2 regions of the Kribbella swartbergensis genome follow, and region 2 is predicted to be linked to the other one. Evidence: riboswitches for the same ligand, from Rfam matches in the RefSeq annotation. Region 2 holds a riboswitch; the other holds the start of a gene.
What was found. A riboswitch is a leader RNA that binds a small molecule or an ion and turns the genes downstream of it on or off. The one in region 2 is predicted to bind thiamine pyrophosphate.

Region 1: another riboswitch for thiamine pyrophosphate. It lies ahead of ACYVOK_RS06560 (purine-cytosine permease family protein); the one in region 2 lies ahead of thiS (sulfur carrier protein ThiS).

Annotation. Positions count from the first base shown of each region.
Region 1 is NZ_BAAGPM010000013.1:36,126-43,258, forward strand. Features, by position in the region: gene ACYVOK_RS06540 (flavin reductase family protein) at 1-427, opposite strand, end outside; gene ACYVOK_RS06545 (RNA polymerase sigma factor) at 733-1,227, shown strand; gene ACYVOK_RS06550 (methylated-DNA--[protein]-cysteine S-methyltransferase) at 1,220-1,786, shown strand; gene ACYVOK_RS06555 (class I SAM-dependent methyltransferase) at 1,898-2,578, opposite strand; gene ACYVOK_RS06560 (purine-cytosine permease family protein) at 2,605-3,933, opposite strand; TPP riboswitch at 3,926-4,039, opposite strand; gene ACYVOK_RS06565 (alpha/beta fold hydrolase) at 4,060-4,719, opposite strand; gene ACYVOK_RS06570 (hypothetical protein) at 4,716-5,540, opposite strand; gene ACYVOK_RS06575 (DUF3152 domain-containing protein) at 5,589-6,467, opposite strand; gene ACYVOK_RS06580 (hypothetical protein) at 6,555-7,133, opposite strand, start outside.
Region 2 is NZ_BAAGPM010000034.1:404,527-411,659, forward strand. Features, by position in the region: gene ACYVOK_RS31140 (ABC transporter ATP-binding protein) at 1-1,580, shown strand, start outside; gene ACYVOK_RS31145 (ATP-binding cassette domain-containing protein) at 1,577-3,271, shown strand; gene ACYVOK_RS31150 (response regulator transcription factor) at 3,250-3,852, opposite strand; TPP riboswitch at 4,055-4,170, shown strand; gene thiS (sulfur carrier protein ThiS) at 4,161-4,364, shown strand; gene ACYVOK_RS31160 (thiazole synthase) at 4,366-5,139, shown strand; gene ACYVOK_RS31165 (DUF6807 family protein) at 5,117-7,030, opposite strand; gene ACYVOK_RS31170 (glycoside hydrolase family 43 protein) at 7,030-7,133, opposite strand, start outside.

The sequences.
Region 1 (7,133 bases), on a different contig from region 2:
AGCGGTGCTCGACCTGGGCGCGCAGGAAGCTGGGCGCCTCGTCGAGGACCGGCTCACCGGTGTGCAGCCGGGACCAGCGGGTCGGCTCGGCGAACCGGTCGATGCCACTGGTCGCGAACCGGCCGGCGATGGCCTGCTGGTCGGCGGACAGGAAGTTGATCACCAGGCTGCGGGCCTGGCTGACGGTCGGCCAGCTGGAGGCGCTGGTGGCGATCGCGAACGAGACCAGCGGCGGCAGCAGGCTGACCGAGACCAGTGAGGTGGCGGTGAACCCGGCCGGACCGCGGCCGGCGTCCGCCGTGATCACCACGACACCGGCGGCGTGGCGACGGAAGACGGACCGGTAGACGTCGGCGTCGACGGTCCGCTCCTCCAGGCGGTCGGGTACGACGGACAGAGCGGGACGATGCAATGCGGGAACGGACATGTCTCTCCCTCGGAATCGGGGCAGGGACGACCGGCGGCGGGCAGCAGGAAGCACCACGACCGGGCGGGGTGTGGGAGGCGTTCAGACAGGCCTCGTACGGCGGATGTCCGCCGGAGCAACGCGTGCAGGGGTCAGCGACAGGTGGCGCTCGCCGTCCGCAGGAGATCGATGACGCGACGGCGGGTGAGCAAGGTCGTCGTCATGTCAGCCATCTTCGCACTAAAGTCTACTGAGTAACTGCACAATCTCGGGATCCGGACCAGGCACCCTCACATCGGCCCGCGGGTATGCGTTCTACTGGCGTGATGGTTCAGCAGAAGGTCTCGCTACCACCGTTCCAGGCGCTCGTCGACGCGCACTGGAAGGACGTGGCGCGGCTGGCGCGGGCGCTCGCCGGACCGGTGGACGGTGACGACGTCGCCCAGCGCGCCTGGGAGAAAGCCTTCGCCGCCTACCCCGAGCTCACCTCGGCGAAGAACCTCCGCAGTTGGCTGCTGACCATCACGGCCCGATGCGCCACCGACCTGCACCGGTCCCGTCGGCCGCAGAGCCCGCTCGACGAAGCGCCACCGATGGCCGTCGACGGCCCGGACGCCGCCGACTGGCCCGATCCCGACCTCTGGCAAGCCGTCAACGCACTACCGGAACGCCAGCGCTTCGCCATCACGCTCAAGTACGTCGGCGACCTGGACCACCACGGCGTGGCCGCCGCCCTGGACACCACGCCTGCCGCGTCGCGGCGCCTCGTCAGCGACGCGCTCGCGACCTTGCGCATCAAACTCGGAGTGAACGATGACTGACCTCGAGAGCCGGCTGGCCCGGCTCACCGCACCAGACCTCAAACCACCGGTCCTACCGGACGCCGATGTCGCCTACACCCTGCACGACACCCCGATCGGCACGATGCTGCTCGCGGTCGCCGACGGCCGTGTCGTGGCCAGCTCCTTCGGCGACGAGGAGACCATCACCAACCGCCTCGCCAAGGCTGTCTCCCCGCGCGTACTACGGCAGCCTCGCGCACTGGACGACGTACGACGGCAACTGGACGAGTACCTGGCCGGCCTCCGGCACGAGTTCGACCTGCAGGTGGATCTCGCCCTGGCGACGCCGTTCCAGCGACTCGTGCTGGAGGATCTGCCCCGGCACACCAGCTACGGCGCGACGACGACGTACGGCGCGGTGGCGAACGAGATCGACAAACCGAAGGCGGCCCGCGCGGTCGGTACGGCGCTGGGCGCCAACCCGGTCTGTGTCGTGGTCCCGTGCCACCGGGTGATCGGCTCGAACGGCGCGCTCACCGGATACGCCGGCGGTTTGGACGCAAAGCGATTTCTGCTGAATCTCGAAGCAAAAAACTGACTTTTCACGCGGCGCGCAGAAAGCATTTACACTCGACGGACACAGGAGCAGATCCCCAGTGTGGAGTGGGGATCTGCTTCTTGTTTTTCCTTCCTTGTAAGGAAGATGGCGTCAGTCGGCGGCCGGTTGGCGAATCTCCAGGAGGAGCCGGCGGCGGCCGCCCCAGTCGCGCTTGTAGACCTTGTAGTTCTCGATTCCGGCCGCCGCGCAGAGCCGGCCGTAGCTGATCTCGTCGTGGATGAAGTGCACGCTGCTGGAGCCGAAGTGCTCGGTGGTGACGATCCGGTGCTCCGGTCCCTGCCGCATCCCGTTCGCGATCTCGGCCGCGGTGGCCGGACCCCAGACCGGGCCCTCGATGATCGCGACACCGCCCGGCTTCAGCACCCGGGAGATCTCGCAGATGGTGGACAACTGCTCGTCCTCGGCGAACAACTCGTGGAACGCCGTCCACAGGCAGATCACCGCGTCGAACGAGTCCCACTTGTACGGCAGGTCCGTCATCGAGCCGATCGCCCAGTCGATCGACAACCCCTCCTCGGACGCCTTCGCCTTGCCGGCCTCGACCAGGTTCGGCGAGATGTCCAGCGCCCGCACCACCTTCCCCGCCCGGCGCAGCGGCAGCGCGATCCGCCCGTATCCGCAGCACAGGTCGAGCACCGACTCGCGGCCCTCCAGCAGTTCCTCGACGGCCTCGACGATCGCCGCGTCCCGCTCCGGCGTGGTGCGCGCCGCCAGTCCGTCCGCCCCGAGTTCCGCGTATTCGGCCCGGCTGCGCAGTGCGGAGTTCAGCATTGCGCAAGTATCCCGGTAGGTCCGGGTCAGTTGTCCAGCGGTCGGCGACCGATCCGGCCGAGCAGTACGGCGGCCAGCATCGAGACCACGATCGACGTGTACGTCGCGCCGAGCCAGGTCGGCACCGGCTGCCCGGCGAAGAGCCACTGCTGTACGTCGGTCCAGAACGGCGACCAGCCGGAGACGGTGCCGGGGTTGACCAACTGGTACGCGACGAAGCCGATCAGCCAGGCGAGGGCAGGCTGCCAGCGGAACCGCGCCGTACCGGACACGTCCCAGTTCATCTTGCTGACCACGAAGAAGTCGGCGATCGCGACCGCGAACAGCGGGACGAAGACCGATCCGATCAGGTAGAGGAACTGCGTGTAGTTGCCGAGGTCAACCATCAGCGCGAGGCCGGTGGCGACCACGCCGATCGCGATCGAGATCCACCGCCGGTCGACGTGGCCGATCAGGTTGTGCGCGGCCATCGTGGTCGAGTACACGTTCGCGTACGCCTCGTCGACCTCGTCCACCAGCAGGACGAGCAACGCGATCGCACCGGCCGGCAACGTGACCAGCGCGGTGATCACGTCCGCGCTGTTGGTCCCCAGCGTCGCCACGGCGAACACGCCGAGGGCGTAGTACACGATCGCCGCGATCCCGTAGCCGAGCGACGAGCCGGCGAAGGCGGCCTTGTTGGTCCGCGAATGACGGGTGTAGTCCGCGGCCAACGGCGCGAACGACACGACACCGGCGGCGGCAAGATCGACAGCGGGCCAGAAGCCGAAGACACCGTCCTGCGGCAGGTCCTGCACCGGCTTGCTGAGCACCTGCACGAACAGGTAGACCGACGCGATCAGCACCAGCCAGACCATGAACTTCCGCAGCAGTCTCACACTGCCGAGCGGCCGGACCGCCATCACCGTCGCGAGTACGCCGGCCAGGACGACGAACAGCCAGCGCCACCGCTCACTCGTCACCGCGACCGCGGCCTGCGAGATGACGATGATCTCCATCGTCGCCCAGCCGACGTTCTGCGCGATGTTCAGCACGGTCGGCGCCATCGAGCCGCGGCGGCCGAACAGCCCGCGCAGACTCGCCATCGCCGGTGCTCCGGTGTGCGAACCGAACACGGCCGCACCACCGAGCACGAGCGCGCCCATCCCGCAGCCGACCACGACCGCGAGCAGTCCTTGCGCCAGCGAGCCCGTGTACGCCGCGACCAGCGCACCGGTCACCGGGCCGAACAGCGAGATGCCGAGGTTCCCCCAGAGGGTGAACTGGTCGAAGAAGCCGAGCGTGCGCGGAGCGTCCGTGGTGAGGACGAGCGGCGCCTCGGTGCGGACGGCAGGACGAACAGCAGTACTGGTCATGGGTGACCACTCCCTACGCCGGCATTACCCGGTCAGGTTCAGGCGGTCGGCGACCCGGCGTCGCCCTCTCAGCCCGCGCATGGTGCGAGCTCCCGCAGGTGTTGTTAGCGCGTCAACGATACCGCGTCAGTCGCCGCGGGCGGCGGCTGCCCGCTGGATGAGAGCGGCCAGTTCGGGGCCGTTGGTCAGGACCGGCATGTGAGAGCCGGTTGCGAGCGTCCGCGCCTCGCCCTGGGTGAGGGCGGCCAGCCGCTCCACCCAGTCGGCCGGGCACAGCTGGTCGTGCCGACAGCGGACGATCACCACCGGCGCCTGCACCCGGGTGATGATCGCGGCCAGATCGTGGCGTCTGGCTGCTTCCGCTGCCCGGGCGATCGAGCGGAGCGTCGTCCGCGCGTACTGCGGGGCCAGCGCCGGGATCAGCCGCGGGGATTCCGGGATCGCCGAGCCGAGCCAGCGGGCCGCGAGCTGCGGCCAGGTCACCGAACCCGCATCCCCGGGCGGCGCCACGAGAATCAGGGTATGGACGAGTTCGGGGTAGGCGACCGCCGTCTCCACGACGATCTGGGCGCCGGACGAGTGCCCGACCAGGACCGACCGCTCCCGGATCTTGTCCGCCACCGCCGTACCCAAGGCTTGCGGTCGCAGGTCGTCGCCCGGTCCGGCCGGTTCGCCGTACCCGGGGAGGGTGATGATCCGGTACGGCGTGGTGAGGTGCTCGACTGTGGGCGCGTACGACTTGACCCCGAGGCCGAGTCCCGGGACCAGGACGATCGGAATGCTCACTCCCAGGGCGCTCGGGCCGGTGGAGCCTGGACGACCGGGTTCGACACGTCCGGCTTCAGCTCGCGGTAGCCGAGGAGGAAACCGGCGGCGAGGATCAGCAGGCCGATACCGCCCCAGCCGTACGCCGTCGGCAGGCGGTGGAGCGTGTCGTCGATCGCGCCCATGCCGGTCGACAGGACCATCACCGCCCAGATCACGATCGGGATCAGCGACGTTCCGACGAGGAGCAGGCCGCCCAGCTCGACCGGGTCCAGCTCGCGCCCGACCTTGCGGCGGGCGATCAGGTCGCGCGCCCACATCGCGATCGCGGCCGAACCGAGCACGAGCAGCAGCAACTGGCCGATCGTGTCGATGACATCCGTGCGCAACGGGTGGTTGAGCGGCGAGCCGGGAGCCTGGGAGATCTCGCGCAGAGCGACCCGTTGGACCGTGAGGACGAGCAGGCCGTAGACGCCCGCGACGATCGTCGCCAGGAGTACGACGCGGGCGGCGCGCGGGTCACGGGGTGCGACCGGTTGCTCGCGCCCGTACTGCGGTAGCTCGTGCTGCTGCGGGTGCGCGGGGGTGCCGTACGGGTTGCCGGGGCGGTAGTTGGGCGGCTGGGTGTACGCACCGGGTGCCGCCTGGGGCGGATCGCCGTACTGGCCCGGTGGGGTGTTGTAGGGCTGGGGCTGTGCGTATTCACCCGGCTGCGGCTGGCCGTACGGCGGGGCGTTGTACGTCTGGCCGCCGTACGGAGCGGGCGGTGCGTAGTGATGCTCCTCCGCCGGCTGTTCCGGTGGCTCGCCTCGGCCGTACGTCGGGAAATCCTGTGAGGACATCGCTGCTCCCTCCCCTCGGCCTCAGCTTCTCACGACCGAGGGTTTCGCTCAGGTCGCCTTGATCGTCGGCCAGGCGTTCGGGAGGCAGCCGGCCAGTCCCTTGGTCTGCTGCATCATCACCGGCGCCGGCGTCTTCGCCTTGTCGCAGGTGGAGTGGCCGTGGCCGAGCGCGTGCCCGACCTCGTGGTTGACCAGGTAGTTGCGGTAGAGGGCGACGTTCCCCTGGTACGCCGGGACCGCGAACATCCACCGCTTCGCGTTCAGCACGACCCGGTCCTCGACCCGGCAGGAGACCTCACCGCCGGTGTCGAGCGGCAGACACAGCTTGTCGGTCAGCGTCGGCGTGGCCAGGATGATGCGCAGGTCGGCGTCCACCTTGTCGGTGCGCTCGAAGTTCACCGGGTGGATCGCCTGCCAGCCGCGCGGGTCGGTCAGCGTCCGGTGGATGATCGCCGCGACCGCGGCACCGTTGACCGACAGGCCCTGCTCGATCTCGACCCGGTAGGTCAGCTTGTCGCGGACACCGGTCGCCTTGTCGAACCCGGGGACGACTGCGAGCTTGCCGGACGAGACCGAGTAGTTCGGCTTCGAGCCCTTCGGCGCCCGCGTCAACGTCGGTGCCGGGCGCAACGGAGTGGTGAACTTCTGCGTCGGCGTCGCCACCGGCGCCGGTGTCGGCGTACTGACCGACGGCTCCTCGGTCGCCGACGCGTTCACCCCGGCGATCACCTCGGACGCCAGGCTGCGCCGGTTCGTCGCGTCCGGATGCGCGACCATCACCGTCCCCAGCAGCGCCAGCGCCGTGACCGAGAACCACTGCGCTCTGTACGACTTCTTCCGGCTGTGCCGCCCACCCCGGCCCCGCTTCACGCGGGCAGCACCACGCCCACGCGCGTCCCCGCGCTGGCCAGTCCGCCCGGTGGTCATGTCGATTCACCTTACCCACCCCCACCTCCGTCCCGAAAGTGCAGTCGTTGAACAGCTTCGCCGGGTGACAGAGCTGCGCACCATTACTCAGAATTCTTCGTGGCTCCGCTTCACTCCGATGAGTGATCTCAGATCCGGCGCGACCAACCAGATCTTCGAGCCCGCTTGGACCTCGAAGATCCCATCGTCGCGCTGGCCAATGATCGCCGAAGCGAACTGCGCGACCTCGTCCCGGATTGCTCTGTCGAGATCGTCATCGGTGCTCGCCTGCATCGATGCGAGCTTCGCGTACGACCTACGGACGCGAGCTGTCAAGAAGATCTCATCCGGACACAATGCCGTGCGAAACTCGCCCAGCTCGACGGGCGGACCTGGCTCTGGCGCCTCGGCCCGACCGGGGCCCCGCCGTGGCCCCGCGATCCGGGACTGGACACCTGCCTTGACCTGGGCCCAGGTCCGTTCGCGGTGCACCGTCGAATACGCGACGACGGTGCCGCGATCAGGGGAGAGGACCACTGCGTACCCACCGCGCGCCAGCCTCAGATATCCTTCCGGCGACGCACGTCTCGATGATTTGAGCAGGAAGTCCTCAAGCATCGAGCGTAGCTGCGCGTCGGCCTCCAGGTGCCCGCCACCATGATGGAACCGGAAGTTTTCGATAGCACG
Region 2 (7,133 bases):
ACAGTGCGGTCACGCTCGCGCTGCCGACGGTCCTCGGCCGGTCTGTCGATGCCATTGCCTCGGGCAACGACTCCGAACGCTGGCTGGGACTGGCGGCCGGGCTGATCCTGCTCGGCGTCTTCTGCGCCCTGGTCGATGTGCTCGCCAGTACGGCGTGCGTCGCGGGAACCACCGCGTGGCTGCGCCACCGAGTGGTTCGGCGCGTCCTCGGGGGCGGGCCGGAAGGGGTACGCCGGTTCGACACAGGCGATCTCGTCAGCCGGGTGTCCGGCAGCGCGAGCGACGCAGCCCAGGCCGGACCTGCCGCTGTGACTGCCGTCGCAGCAGTGATTCCCCCGGTCGGAAGCCTTGTCCTGCTGGCGTTGATCGACCCCTGGCTGGCGGCCGCGTTCCTCGCCGGAGTCCTGCTGGTCATCGCGGTGCTGTGGGTGTTCGCCCGTCGCACCACCGAGATCAGCCTTGCCTACCAGGAAACGCAGGGGCGTATCGCCGCGCTGCTGACCGAGGCCCTCGCCGGTATCCGTACCATCACGGCCGCCGGGACTGCCGGCCAGGAGGAACGTCGGGTGCTGGGACTGCTGCCGGACCTGCACCGGCACGGCCTGCTCACCTGGCACGTCCTCGCCCGCTCCGGCGCCCAGGCGGCGATCGTCGGACCGCTGGTCCTGGTCGCAGTACTGGCGATCGGCGGCCTGCAACTCGTCGACGGCCGGATCACCGCCGGTGAGCTGTTCGCTGCCGCGCAGTACGCCGTGATCGGCGCAGGCCTCGGCAGTCTGACCGGCATCCTGGGCGAGCTCGCCCGGGCCCAGGCCGGCATGCGGCGCAGCGCCGAGGTGCTGGCCGTGGAACCCGTTGCCTATGGCGCGCTTCCGCTCCCGCCCGGACCCGGGCACCTGGTGTACGACGACGTCAGCGTGATCGTGGACGGCGTACCCCTGCTCGATCACGTCGACCTCGACCTTCCCGGTGGAGCGACCGTCGCCGTGGTCGGTCCCAGCGGCGCGGGAAAGTCGGTGCTGGCGGCGCTGGCCGCGCGGCTGCGTGACCCGGACTCAGGTCTCGTGCTGCTCGACGGCGTACCGCTCCAGGCTGTGCGGCGGTCGGTACTGCGCCGGGCGGTCGGCTGTGCGTTCGAGCGGCCCGTACTAGTGGGCAGGACGGTGTGCGAGTCGATCTCGGGCGGGCGGATCGCACCCGTCGAGGTGCTCGCGGCCGCTCGGGCGACCCATGCGCACGACTACGCCAGCCGGTTGCCGCAGGGCTACCACACCCCGTTGCCCGAGGCACCGATGTCCGGTGGGGAGGCGCAGCGTCTCGGGCTGGCGCGCGCCTGGCACACCGGTCGGCTGCTGGTGCTGGACGACGCCACCTCGAGTCTCGACACCGCGACGGAGCGGCAGATCAGCCGGACCCTGACCGAGGATCGGCACCGCCGTACCCGGCTGATCGTCACCCATCGGGCGTCCACGGCGGCCCGCGCGGACCTGGTGGTCTGGCTCGATCGCGGCCGGGTTCGCGCGGTCGGACCCCATCAGCGGTTGTGGCAGGACCCGTCGTACCGGGAGATCTTCGGATGAGGCGGGAACTCGGGTTCGGAGTGGCGGCCCTGAAGCGGCGGCCGGCGCTGGAGTTCGCCGCCTGGTCGATACCGGAGATCCTGCCGACCGCGGTCTACGGGCTCGCGGTCGCCCACGCGACAGATGCGTTCCTCGCCGGCCGGGCGGAGACCGGCCTTGCCTGGTTGGGTGGCCTCGTCGCGGCCGCGTGTCTCGGAGCCGTCGGCGCCAGGCAGGCGTATCGGCGACTCGGCGACCTGGTCGAGCCGTTCCGGGACGACCTGGTCCGCCGGGTGGTGAGTGGTGCGCTGCGCAACGCCGACCGGATCGACGGGGCGGTGTCGCGGCTGAACCGGCAGGTCGAGATCGTGCGGGACACCTTCGCCGGGCTGATCGTCGTGACCCGGACTTTCACCATCACCGTGGTCGGCGTCGTGACCGGTCTGCTGTCACTCGACCCCTTGATCGCGGTACTCGTCGTACCGCCGTTCCTGGTCGGCTTCGCCGCCTCGCTCGCCATCCTCGGCCTGGCAGCCGACCGGATGAAGGCGTCTTTGTCCGCCGACGAGCAACTGGCGACATCGGCGGGGACGGCGTTCGCCGCGGTTCGGGATATCACCGCTACCGGGGCCGAGGACTTCACCGCGGACCTCGTCGGTGAACCGATCGAGGCGCACGCGGCGGCCGAGCGAGCTCTCGCCAAGGTCGCCGCGCTTCGCACGCTTTGCTTCGCCGTGGGCGGGTGGTTGCCGTTGCTGATCCTGCTGGCAGCGGGTCCTTGGCTGATCGGTCGCGGCGTGAGCACCGGCACCCTGCTCGGCGGATTGACGTACGTCCTGCTGGGGCTGCAGCCCGCCCTGAGCACCGTGATGTCGGCACTCGGCGACGGCGGGCTGCGGTACGTCGTCACGCTCGGCCGCATCCTGGACACCGGCGCTCCGGTCGAGCGGCCCGCGTCGGCCTCCTCGCCTCGCGGTCACCAGGTGAGACTGCACAAGGTCTCCTTCGCCTACGGACCACAGGCGGAACCGGTGCTGCGGTCGCTGGATCTCGTCGTACCGGAAGGCGACCACCTCACCGTCGTCGGTCCCAGCGGCATCGGGAAGTCGACCCTCGCCGCACTCATCTGCGGCATGTTCCCGCCGACCGAGGGGAGGTTGCTCGTCGGTCGCGTCGCACCGCACGAGCTGTCCCCCGAGCAGCTGGCGCGGACGCGCGTACTGATCCCCCAGGAGGCCTATGTCTTCTCCGGCTCGATCCTCGAGAACCTCACCTACCTCGCTCCGGGTGCTCCGACGACTCAGGTGAATCGCGCGATCGAGGCTGTCGGGGCCGAAGCGCTGGTCGCGCGGCTCGGGGGGCCGAAGGCGCTGATCCGGCCCGCCCAGCTCTCTGCCGGAGAGCGGCAGCTGATCGCCCTGGTCCGGTCCTACCTGTCGCCGGCACCGCTGGCCGTACTCGACGAGGCCACCTGTCATCTGGACCCCGAGGCCGAGCGTCGGGCCGAGGAAGCATTCTCGGCCCGGCCGGGGACGCTCATCGTCGTCGCGCACCGGATCAGCTCGGCACTGAGAGCACACCGGATCCTGGTCCTGGACGGGAACGAGGCCATGGTCGGCCGGCACACCACCTTGCTTCGGGAGTCACCGCTGTACCGGGACCTCCTCGGTCATTGGCAACCGCAACCCGATCAGATCCAGCCCGCCTCCTGAGCCTTCCGGACCGCCTCGATCCGGCTCCGCGCATCGGTCTTCGTCAGGATGTGCGACAGGTAGTTCCGGACCGTTCCCGCGGTCAGGTTGAGCCGCCGCGCGATCTCCTGGGCGGTCGCACCCGTGGTCACCAGCCGCAGCACCTCGCACTCCCGCTCGGTGAGCGGATTCTCCACCGCACGCAGGGCAGCCACGGCCACGCCCGGATCGATCACCGCCGCGCCGTGCGCCAGCTGTCTGACCGCCTCCGCCAGATCGGCCGGCGACGCGTCGGTGGCGATGAACCCGACCCGCGGTGCCAGCCGGACCAGCGCCAGGCTGACGCCGTTGAGCAGGTCACGGTCGATCAGGATCAGGATGCCGGGCTCGCGCAGTTGCAGGCAAAGCTCCTCGATCCTGATGGCCCCGTCCAGCATCGGATCGAGCACCACCACATGCGGCCGCGTCCTCTCCACCGCGGGCAGAACCTCGTCGGCCTTCTCGACCTCGGCCAACACCTCCAGATCAGCTTCCTGCGACAGCACCGCGGCAAGCGCCCCTCGTACCAACGCGCCGTGATGCCCGAGTACGACTCGGATCACGCCCCTGCCCCCCAGGTATCGCGAGACTTATTCGGAGACTCCCCAGTCACGAAAAGTACCCAGCAACCCCCCTCCCGGTGACGCAAGTGTGAATCGTCCACGCCGGATTTGTCACGCCCTCGACTCCCTTGACATCCGATGTCCTCGGCGAAGGAGTGCGGGGGTACACCCGGGTTGTCCCGGGGAAACCGGGTGTTATCGTCGAGACAGCCGCGGGAGCTCGCACCGGAGCGGGCTGAGAGGGCGACTGACCTAGTGTCGCCGACCGCTGAACCTGAATCGGGTAATTCCGGCGTAGGGAGGAAGCGATGTACGACGTGTGGGTCAACGGCGAGCCGACGAGTGTCCCGCCGGACCGTTCCGTCGCCGACCTGGTGCGGGAGTATTCCGACCGCGAGACCGGGATCGCGGTCGCGGTGAACCAGAACGTGCTCACCAGGGCCGAGTGGGCCGGCACCACGCTCACCGACGGGGACCGGGTCGAGATCGTCAGTGCGGTCCAGGGAGGCTGACATGGACGATCCGCTGGAGCTCGGCGGCCGGACCTACTCGTCCCGGCTGATCATGGGGACCGGGGGTGCGGCGAACCTCGAGGTGATGGAGGAGGCATTGGTTGCCTCTGGCACCCAACTCACCACGGTCGCGATGCGCCGGATCGGCACCGGCCACGAGGGCTCGATCCTCGACGTGCTGAAGAAGCACGGCATCGACGTCCTGCCGAACACCGCCGGTTGTCACACCGCCGCGGAGGCAGTGCTGACCGCGAAGCTGGCCCGGGAGGCGCTGGGGACCGACCTGATCAAGGTCGAGGTGGTGGCCGACGACCATCTGCTGATGCCGGACCCGGTCGAGTTGCTGGATGCGGTGGACGCGTTGGTGACCGACGGTTTCACCGTGCTGCCGTACACCAACGACGACCCGATCCTGGCGCGCCGGCTGGAGCAGGCCGGATGTGCGGCGGTGATGCCGCTGGCGGCGCCGATCGGGTCCGCGCTCGGCATCCGGAATCCGCACAACCTGGCGCTGATCGCCGAGGCCGCGAACGTCCCGGTGATCGTCGACGCCGGCATCGGTACGGCGAGTGACGCCGCGCTGGCCATGGAGCTCGGCTGCGCCGCCGTCATGCTCGCGACACCTGTCACCCGGGCCGAGAAGCCGGCCCTGATGGCGGCCGCGATGCGCGACGCGGTCACCGCCGGCCGCGCCGCGCGCCTGGCCGGCCGGGTCCCCCGCCGCTGGCACTCGGCGCTGGCGTCGTCCCCGGTCACCGGTCTCGCGTCGTTCTGAGCCTCTCGACCAGTTCGGGAGCCTCGGCCAGGTCGATCGAGCGATCCAGCAGCAACGCCGTCAGGGACAGCGGCAACTCCTGGTCGGGCTGCAACGCCAGCGCGCTCTGCCACGCCAGCGCAGGTCCGGCGCCCACGTAGTCGGTGGAGCGGAGGAACCACGGGCGTACGTCGTCCGGTTGCACGAGCAGCAGCGTGGTGACCGTGTCACCGCGTTGCTGGACGAAGGCCAGCCAAGGGCTGAGCGAGCCGTAGGCGGCGTCGGTGCCTTCACCGGCCTCGCTCAGAACCACGGTGGTTTCGGCCGAGGGCAGCCGCCAGAAGATGCCGCCGTACCCGGCGCCGGGACGTCCCGCGGTGGCCGGGCTGTCGATGCGGATCGGGCCGTAGCGGGCGGTGAGGACGCTGTTCCAGTCGAGGCGCCAGCCGCCTTCGGCCAACGAACCGCTGAGCCGCCGGCGTTCGACCAGTTGCGGGCGACCCTGTTCGTCGTACCAGGTGATGTCGTCGGTCAGCGAGTTGCCCGGACCGTCGTCGACCGTGACACCGCGGCTGCGCTGCTGACCGTGGTTCGTCAGCAGTGTCGGCCCCCGCCCTGGGAGGAACGTGCGACCACCCCAGTGCGACGTTCCGTTCACTCCGGCCACGGCCAGCGAGACGCCGTAGTGGTGCCGGTGGTCGACAGGGCTGACCTCGGTCAGCGGATTCCCGCCGAGCGTACGAACCGGATGCAGATAGGGCCGCGGCGAATGCACCTGCGGCATCCGGCGCCCGAACTCGTAATGTGCCAGCAGGCCCGACTCGGACCCCAGCACGAAGATGTCCCCCTGCTGCTGCCACCGCACCGGCCCCAACCGGCCTCGCGGCGCATCCCCCTGCAACCGGGTCGCCTGCGGAACCGGCCCGGTGCTCGCCCGCAACGCCAGCCGCAGATCCGGTACGCCGTCCACCTCGCCGGCAGCCCCCGCGACCTGCGAGTACAGCACCCGCCAGGCCAGCTCCCCCAGACCTTGCTGCGGCACCCGCACGGTCGTCAGCGACGGTACGGCGAACCGCGACAACCCGATGTCGTCCATCCCCGCCACCGACAGATCGGCCGGTACGGCGACGCCGACCTCGTTCAGCCTGGCCAGCAGACCGAAGGCGACCAGATCGTTGAACGCGACCACGGCCGTGACGTGCGACTCCAGCACCTTCTCGACCGCGCCGTACCCGTCCTCGATCGACGAACCGCACTCCAGCCGGACGATCTCCAGACCGGGGATCTCCCGCTCGGCGATCTCCAGTGAACGCAGGCGGTCGGTGTTCGACGCGCTCCCGGGCGGACCGGCCAGGTAGGCGAGCCGGCGGTGCCCGTGGCCGACGAGGTGGTCGACCACGATCCGCACCGCGCGGCCGAAATCGACCCCGACCGACGCGACGTCGGGCGGTCCCTGGCGATTGACCAGGATGACCGGTTTCACCTTCGGCAGCAGCTCGAGCAGCCGGTCCTCGGCCAGTCGCGGCGACACCATGATGAGCGCGTCGCACCGGCGCCTGGCCTCCACCGCGATGTCCGCCTCGGCCGCCGGGTCCTCGTCGGTCTCGGCGACCAGGACCCGGTAACCGGCCGCCGCCGAGGCGTTGGTGATCCCGCGCATGATCTGCTGGAACAGCGGGTTGCCGAGGTCCGGCACGACCAGCGCGACCATGTTCGTCCGGCCGAGTGACAGGTTGCGGGCCAGGTCGGAGGGCCGGTAGTTCAGCCGGTCGGCCGCGGCCCGGACGCGTTCGGCGATCTCCGGTGCGACGGTGACCCGTCCGTTCATCACCCGCGACACGGTCGCCCGCGACACCTCCGCCGCGCGGGCGACGTCGGCGATGGTGATCGAGTCCTTCGGTGTCCTGCCCATCACGCCGTCTCTCGTTCGGTGACCCGGACGGGACCGAACACTGCCCCGCCATCGTCCATCGTGCCTTGAGGGGCGACAGCGAAGAGGCCAACTTCGGCCCCGA